Paraneptunicella aestuarii: one gene and its partner. The protein of the gene in region 2 interacts with the protein of the main gene of each other region in a pairwise test. Links are inferred from orthologs where the notes say so. Each region holds a gene or a part of one and is shown on either strand. Other genes may lie near its edges. The genes, in order: uvrB and uvrA.

Region 1 (3,328 bases), 3.4 Mb from region 2 along the record:
ACTAGGAGGCAAGCTTGCCATGAGAACCAAAGTCACATGACCAGAGTAATCATCATGTAAGCTCTTAAGGTTAAACACGAAGCTGTCAAACGCGTTGAAAATACGCTTGGTTTCCTGAAAGACCAGTTCACCCTCTTTGGTCATTTGGAAACCACCGCGACCACGATGACACAACACCAAATCAAGTCGCTCTTCGAGCTTCTTGATCGCAGCACTGATATTGGGTCTTTGCATTCTCAATACCGGCTCTGCAGCGGTAAATCCGTTACAGGACGCAACGGCATAGAAGACTCTAAGTAATTTTATATCCGACTCTTGCAAACGATTCAGCATAATTTTGTCACCTGAAAAACGGCAGAAAAATCCTTCTGAGAGCACCCTTATCAGGCACTGTTTTCTAAGGTATAAGTTTGCATACTATACTGATATTTCTCTTATGCGCAAACACTGATTGTAATATTCTTTCAAAATCCTTGTTTTGCCCGATAAGCAAAACACACGAAAAAAATAAATTAACTTATTGTTTTTAATAAAAATAACGAAAAACCATTCGGATAATTATCAACTCCAAACTCTAGGAAACTTCAACCATCTTTGCGCGCAAAATTTCTACCTGATCACGCAATGCAGCGGCTTCTTCAAATTCCAAATTACGGGCATGTTCAAACATACGTTTTTCCAATGCCGCAATATCGGCCAACAATTGTTTACTATTGTGAGTTCGATATTCTGCTTTCGGTTCAGCCACTTTACGTGAGTCTTTACTTGATTTGCTTTCGCCAAGATCCATGACATCGGTTACAGGTTTATTCAAACTCTGCGGCTGAATGTTATGTTCTTCGTTATACCTTTCCTGCTTGGCACGACGACGCTCGGTTTCTTCAATCGCTCTTTGCATCGACCCTGTAATGGTATCGCCATAAAGAATCGCCTTACCATTAAGGTTTCTGGCTGCGCGACCAATAGTCTGAATTAAAGAACGATCAGAACGTAAGAAGCCTTCTTTATCAGCATCGAGAATCGCCACCAGCGATACTTCCGGCATATCGAGACCTTCACGCAGTAAGTTAATACCTACCAGCACATCAAATCGTCCCAAGCGCAGATCTCGGATAATCTCCACACGCTCAACCGTATCAATATCTGAATGCAGGTAACGCACCTTAACGCCGTGTTCGTCGAGATAATCACTTAAATCTTCTGCCATACGCTTGGTAAGCGTGGTCACCAAGACCCGCTCATTCACCACGGTGCGTTTACGGATTTCAGATAGCAAATCATCAACCTGGGTCGACACAGGGCGCACTTCAATAATGGGATCGAGCAAACCTGTTGGCCTTACCACCTGCTCAACCACATCACCTGCGGATTTTTCCAGTTCGTATTTTCCGGGCGTCGCGGAAACATAAATGGTTTGTGGCGACAAGCGTTCAAATTCATCAAATTTCAGAGGTCGATTGTCCAGCGCTGACGGCAAGCGAAAGCCGAATTCCACCAAGGTTTCCTTACGAGAGCGATCGCCTTTAAACATGGCACCGATCTGGGAAACCGTGACGTGAGACTCGTCAATAAACAACAAGCCATCTGATGGGAAATAATCAATCAAGGTTGGTGGCGGCTCACCGGGTTCTCTACCCGACAAATAACGAGAGTAGTTCTCAATGCCGGAGCAATATCCCAACTCCAGCATCATTTCGATATCAAACTGAGTACGCTGAGTAATACGCTGCTCTTCAACCAGCTTGTTATTGTCTTTCAATTGCTCTCGACGCTCTTTCAATTCTTCTTTGATATGGTCGATAGCGCTAAGAATTTTTTCACGAGGCGTAACGTAATGCGTTTTCGGGAACACTGTCGCTCTGGCCACATTTTTTTCAACCGCGCCGGTTAAAGGGTCGAAAATGCTGATCCGTTCGATTTCTTCATCAAACAGCTCAACCCGAATCCCTTGCTTGTCTGAATCCGCCGGAAAGATATCAATCACGTCGCCACGAACGCGAAAAGTACCACGCTCAAAATTCACATCGTTACGGCTATATTGCAGCTCAGCCAGACGACGCAAAATATCGCGTTGATCCATGAGGTCTCCCTGACGCAAATGCAACAGCATCTTCATATAAGACTCAGGATCACCCAAACCATAAATCGCAGATACACTCGACACAATAACAACATCGCGGCGTTCCATAAGCGCTTTGGTTGCCGATAATCGCATCTGCTCTATGTGGTCATTGATAGAGGCGTCTTTTTCAATAAAGGTGTCGGTAGTGGGAACGTAAGCTTCGGGCTGATAATAGTCGTAATAAGAGACAAAATACTCAACGGCATTATCCGGGAAGAACTCTTTCATCTCCCCGTATAATTGCGCCGCAAGCGTTTTGTTGTGCGCCAGAATAAGCGTTGGCCTCTGTGTTTGTTCAATCACATTGGCCATAGTGAATGTTTTACCGGAACCGGTTACTCCCAGAAGGGTTTGGCATGCCAAACCATCACTTAATCCCTCAACTAACTGCTCAATGGCTCCGGGTTGATCACCAGACGGCTGGTAATTCGAGTGGAGCTTGAATCCTCTGGACATTACCCCTCCTGCAAGGCAACCTCTTTTTGCTCAGACAACGACATTTCTTCATTGAGTAAGCGATTAAACCAAATATAAGACACGGTACCTGCTCCCATGTAAGCAACAACGCTGCCCCAGAAGATGCCCTTCAATTCAAATACCATGCTACCCAAATAAGACACAGGGATTAAAAATACAAACAAGCGGATCATGCTTAATACTAGTGCAGACATGGGTTTATGCATGGCGTTAAAGGATGAATTGGTCAAAATGACAATACCTTGCAAGCCATAACCGAGTGGCACAATCATCAAAAATAACTGGATCAAGCGTTCTACTTCCGGATCTTTAGCAAAAGCCATAGCAATGAGAGGCGAAGCAGCCCACATAACGAAGAACACGAATAACTGCCAAACCATAATAAATTTCATCGTCTTCAAATAAGCTTCCTTCACTCGATGCATTTTCTCAGCACCATAGTTTTGACTGATGAAAGGTGGCAAAGTCATCGACAAGGATAAAGTCACGATACCCGCAATAGATTCCAGACGGCTTCCAACCCCCCAGGTTGCAACAGCCGCAGAACCATAACCCGCGACAATAGCAGTAAGCACCCCATTTGCGATCGGAGTCAACATATTGGAACCCGCAGCAGGAATACCGATTTTTAGAATACCGCTAAATGCATCATTAAATTCAGAAGGACGTAGCAAGCGTGGCAGGATCAACTTACGTTTTATCGCCAACAAATAGATGACATGGCCACTT
Region 2 (3,674 bases):
TTGTGGTTTTTTACTCTTGTCGAAGGTACGCATGAGCTTTTTACAAAGCTCGGGAGATAGTACGCCATCGTAGGATTTGATGAACTGTGGCATGGTTATTCGCCTGCAATGATGTGTTCTTCGAGTAATGCCCTGACATTCTCAGGTATTGCCTCGGAGCAACTGTTTTGATAGTTGAAGTGTACCATTGTGGTTTCGCCGGATGAGCATTTATGCCCGTTTTGCCAGACTTCCTGATAAATACCGAAAGAGCTGTTCCCAATGCGGGAAATCCAGGTCTTAATGGTGACTTCGCCGAGAAATATCTGCTTTAATAAATCCACCTTGTAGTTGGCTAGGATCAACGGCCAGGTGTCCAAGTTCAGGTCTGGCGTAAAGAGCTTGAAAATCGGCTCTCGAGCAGCTTCAAACCATTGCACTATCACGGTATTACTCACGTGTTTAAGTGCATCAGTTTCATAAAATCGGACTTTATAAACCTCTTCGAACATTATCTTCCTGCTTCAAGTATGGGTTTTAAAAAGCGAGCGGTATGAGATTGCGTGTTATCACATAAGGCTTCCGGTGTTCCGGTTGCGATGATTTGACCGCCGCCAGAACCCCCTTCAGGGCCTAAATCTACTATCCAATCGGCTGTTTTGATGACATCAAGGTTGTGTTCAATAACCACAACCGTATTACCGTGATCTCTCAGACGATGCAGAACCGCTAGTAGCTGTTTTATATCATGAAAATGCAACCCGGTTGTAGGTTCATCGAGAATATAAAGGGTCTTTCCGGTGTCACGTTTGGATAACTCTTTTGCCAGTTTTACCCTCTGAGCCTCACCACCAGACAGTGTTGTGGCTGCTTGCCCCAGTCGAATATAAGACAAACCTACATCCATTAAGGTCTGTAGCTTGCGGTGTACCGCCGGAATTGCACTGAAGAAATCGCGAGCGTCTTCAACCGTCATATCCAGCACTTCGTGGATGTTTTTGTGCTTATATTTGATTTCCAGTGTTTCGCGATTGTAGCGCTTGCCCTTACAAACATCGCAAGGCACATAAACGTCGGGCAGGAAGTGCATTTCTACTTTGATTACACCATCACCCTGACAAGCTTCGCAGCGCCCGCCTTTCACGTTGAAGCTGAAACGACCAGGCTTATAACCACGAGAACGGGACTCCTGCGTACCTGAAAACAGCTCACGAATGGCCGTAAAAATCCCGGTATAGGTTGCCGGGTTTGAGCGCGGTGTACGACCAATTGGGCTTTGGTCGATATCGACCACTTTATCCAGGTGCTGCAAGCCATCAATAGACGCATAAGGGGCGGGTTCATCGCTGGTTGCACCGTTCAGCTCTCGGTGAGCAATACGATAGAAAGTATCGTTAATCAGGGTCGATTTACCTGAACCTGATACGCCGGTTATACAGGTCATAACGCCAATCGGCACTTCCAGTGTAACGTTTTGCAGGTTGTTACCAGAAGCCCCTTCTAATTTAACCCACAAGTTATCTTTATTCTGTGTTCTGTGCTCAGGAATTTCGATGGCTTCTTTGCCTGATAAATATTTTCCTGTTAGTGAGTCTTCACTTGCCAGAATTTGTTCCAGTGTACCTTTAGCAACGATTTCGCCACCGTGAACGCCAGCGCCGGGACCGATATCAACAATGTAATCTGCCATTTTGATAGCATCTTCATCGTGTTCAACCACGATTACTGTGTTACCCAGATTACGCAGGTGAGTCAGGGTGCTAAGTAGGCGTTCGTTGTCACGTTGATGCAAACCAATGCTAGGTTCGTCCAGTACGTACATGACACCAACTAACCCTGCGCCAATTTGACTAGCCAGGCGGATACGTTGAGCTTCACCACCCGACAGTGTTTCAGCACTACGAGAAAGGGTAAGGTAATTTAATCCTACGTTAACTAAAAACTTCAATCTGTCATTGATTTCTTTCAGTATTTTTTCGGCGATTTGGGCGCGTTTACCTACTAGAGATAAATCGTTAAAAAAGCCCAATGCATCAGCAATGGAAAAATCGGAAACTGTAGGCAAGTTGGTTTCGCCCACAAAAACGTGGCGAGCTTCCAAGCGCAAACGGCTGCCATGACATGAAGGGCAAGGTTGATGATTAAGATACTTGGCAAGTTCTTCACGTACAGAATTGGATTCCGTTTCGCGATAACGACGCTCCATGTTGGGAATAATTCCCTCAAATGGATGCTTGCGCTCCATGATGTCGCCGCGATCATTGATGTATTTGAATTTGATCGCTGTTCCTTTGCTGCCGTACAAAAGCACTTGTTGTGCTTGTTCTGGTAAATCCTTATAGGGAATATTCAGATCAAATTTGTAGTGCTCGGCGACAGATTGCAGCATTTGAAAATAGAAGTAACTGCGTTTGTCCCAACCTCGAATGGCACCGCCAGAAAGACTGAGTTCGTCATTGGAGATCAGTCTGGCAGGATCAAAGAATTGTCGGATTCCCAAACCATCACAAACCTGACAAGCCCCAGCCGGGTTGTTGAACGAGAACAGACGAGGTTCCAATTCACTAATACTGTAGCCACAGTGTGGGCAAGCAAAGTTTGCCGAGAATACCATCTCATCCCCGTCGCCTTCCATGTAAGCCACTTTGGCAACACCCGAAGAAAGCTCCAGTGCCGTTTCAAAGGATTCAGCCAGGCGGAGCTGGATGTCATCGCGCACTTTAAAGCGATCCACAACCACTTCAATGTCATGTTTCTTGTGTAGATCCAGAGTTGGAGGATCGGATAAATCACAGATCTCACCGTCAATTCGAGCACGGATAAAGCCTTGCGCAGCCAAATTTTCCAGTGTTTTGATATGTTCGCCTTTGCGCCCTTGAACAACGGGTGCAAGTAGCATCATCTTGCTATCTTGCGGCAGAGCCAGCACGTTATCGACCATTTGGCTGATGGTTTGCGCTTCCAAAGGTGCATTATGATCCGGGCAGCGAGGCTCGCCGACACGAGCAAACAGCAAACGCAAATAATCGTATATCTCGGTGATGGTGCCTACGGTTGAGCGCGGGTTATGAGATGTGGATTTCTGCTCAATGGAAATGGCGGGGGACAAGCCTTCGATATGGTCAACATCGGGCTTTTCCATCATGGACAAAAATTGTCTGGCATAGGCCGAAAGGGATTCAACGTATCGTCGTTGTCCTTCAGCATATAAGGTGTCGAATGCAAGTGAGGACTTACCTGAGCCGGACAAACCTGTAATGACAATCAATTTGTCGCGAGGAAGTTCGAGGTTAATGTTCTTCAGGTTGTGGGTACGGGCACCGCGGATTTCTATTTTATCCATGAGAGAAGATGAATTGCTCAAAAAAGGAAAACGATAATTATATGCATAAATATACAGTATTATCCAGCCGTGAAGTACATCATTTTGTATCTTGCTTGAGCTAAATATTATTTGAACCGGGAAGTTGAAAAGTAAACCAGGCGCAAGCTGTATTTCAGGGTTTTTTCAAGGGGGAGCTGGCTCTTCTCTCTATTCATTTTTTCTTACTTTTTCCGTTTTCTGTTCCTTTGAACTTGGGGTGTTGGGAGTGGGGGATTTGTGTTACACTGCGCGCCCTCTTTTCCAAGAGTGAATTTAAGAACGAGAATTTTTAACTTCATTTTTAATGTGACCCAGATCCGTGAACCAAACT

The links.
Region 1: the proteins of uvrA (region 2) and uvrB interact in binary tests that used the Escherichia coli proteins (3 or more experiments, as listed by UniProt). The link is inferred for Paraneptunicella aestuarii from one-to-one orthologs.

What each region holds. Positions count from the first base shown.
Region 1 is NZ_CP074570.1:3,727,709-3,731,036, forward strand. What follows is about bases 77-3,076. They hold uvrB (excinuclease ABC subunit UvrB), read right to left. Parts: upstream 2,579-3,076; coding sequence 575-2,578; downstream 77-574. Other genes in these bases: KIH87_RS14275 (LysR family transcriptional regulator), read right to left, coding at 77-333; KIH87_RS14285 (MATE family efflux transporter), read right to left, coding at 2,578-3,076. In the rest of the region: more of KIH87_RS14275, read right to left, coding at 1-76; more of KIH87_RS14285, read right to left, coding at 3,077-3,328. UniProt on the Escherichia coli protein: The UvrABC repair system catalyzes the recognition and processing of DNA lesions. A damage recognition complex composed of 2 UvrA and 2 UvrB subunits scans DNA for abnormalities.
Region 2 is NZ_CP074570.1:333,605-337,278, forward strand. What follows is about bases 291-3,636. They hold uvrA (excinuclease ABC subunit UvrA), read right to left. Parts: upstream 3,323-3,636; coding sequence 491-3,322; downstream 291-490. Other genes in these bases: KIH87_RS01420 (acyl-CoA thioesterase), read right to left, coding at 291-491. Outside these bases: KIH87_RS01415 (2OG-Fe(II) oxygenase), read right to left, coding at 1-93; more of KIH87_RS01420, read right to left, coding at 96-290; KIH87_RS01430 (MFS transporter), read left to right, coding at 3,663-3,674. UniProt on the Escherichia coli protein: The UvrABC repair system catalyzes the recognition and processing of DNA lesions. UvrA is an ATPase and a DNA-binding protein. A damage recognition complex composed of 2 UvrA and 2 UvrB subunits scans DNA for abnormalities.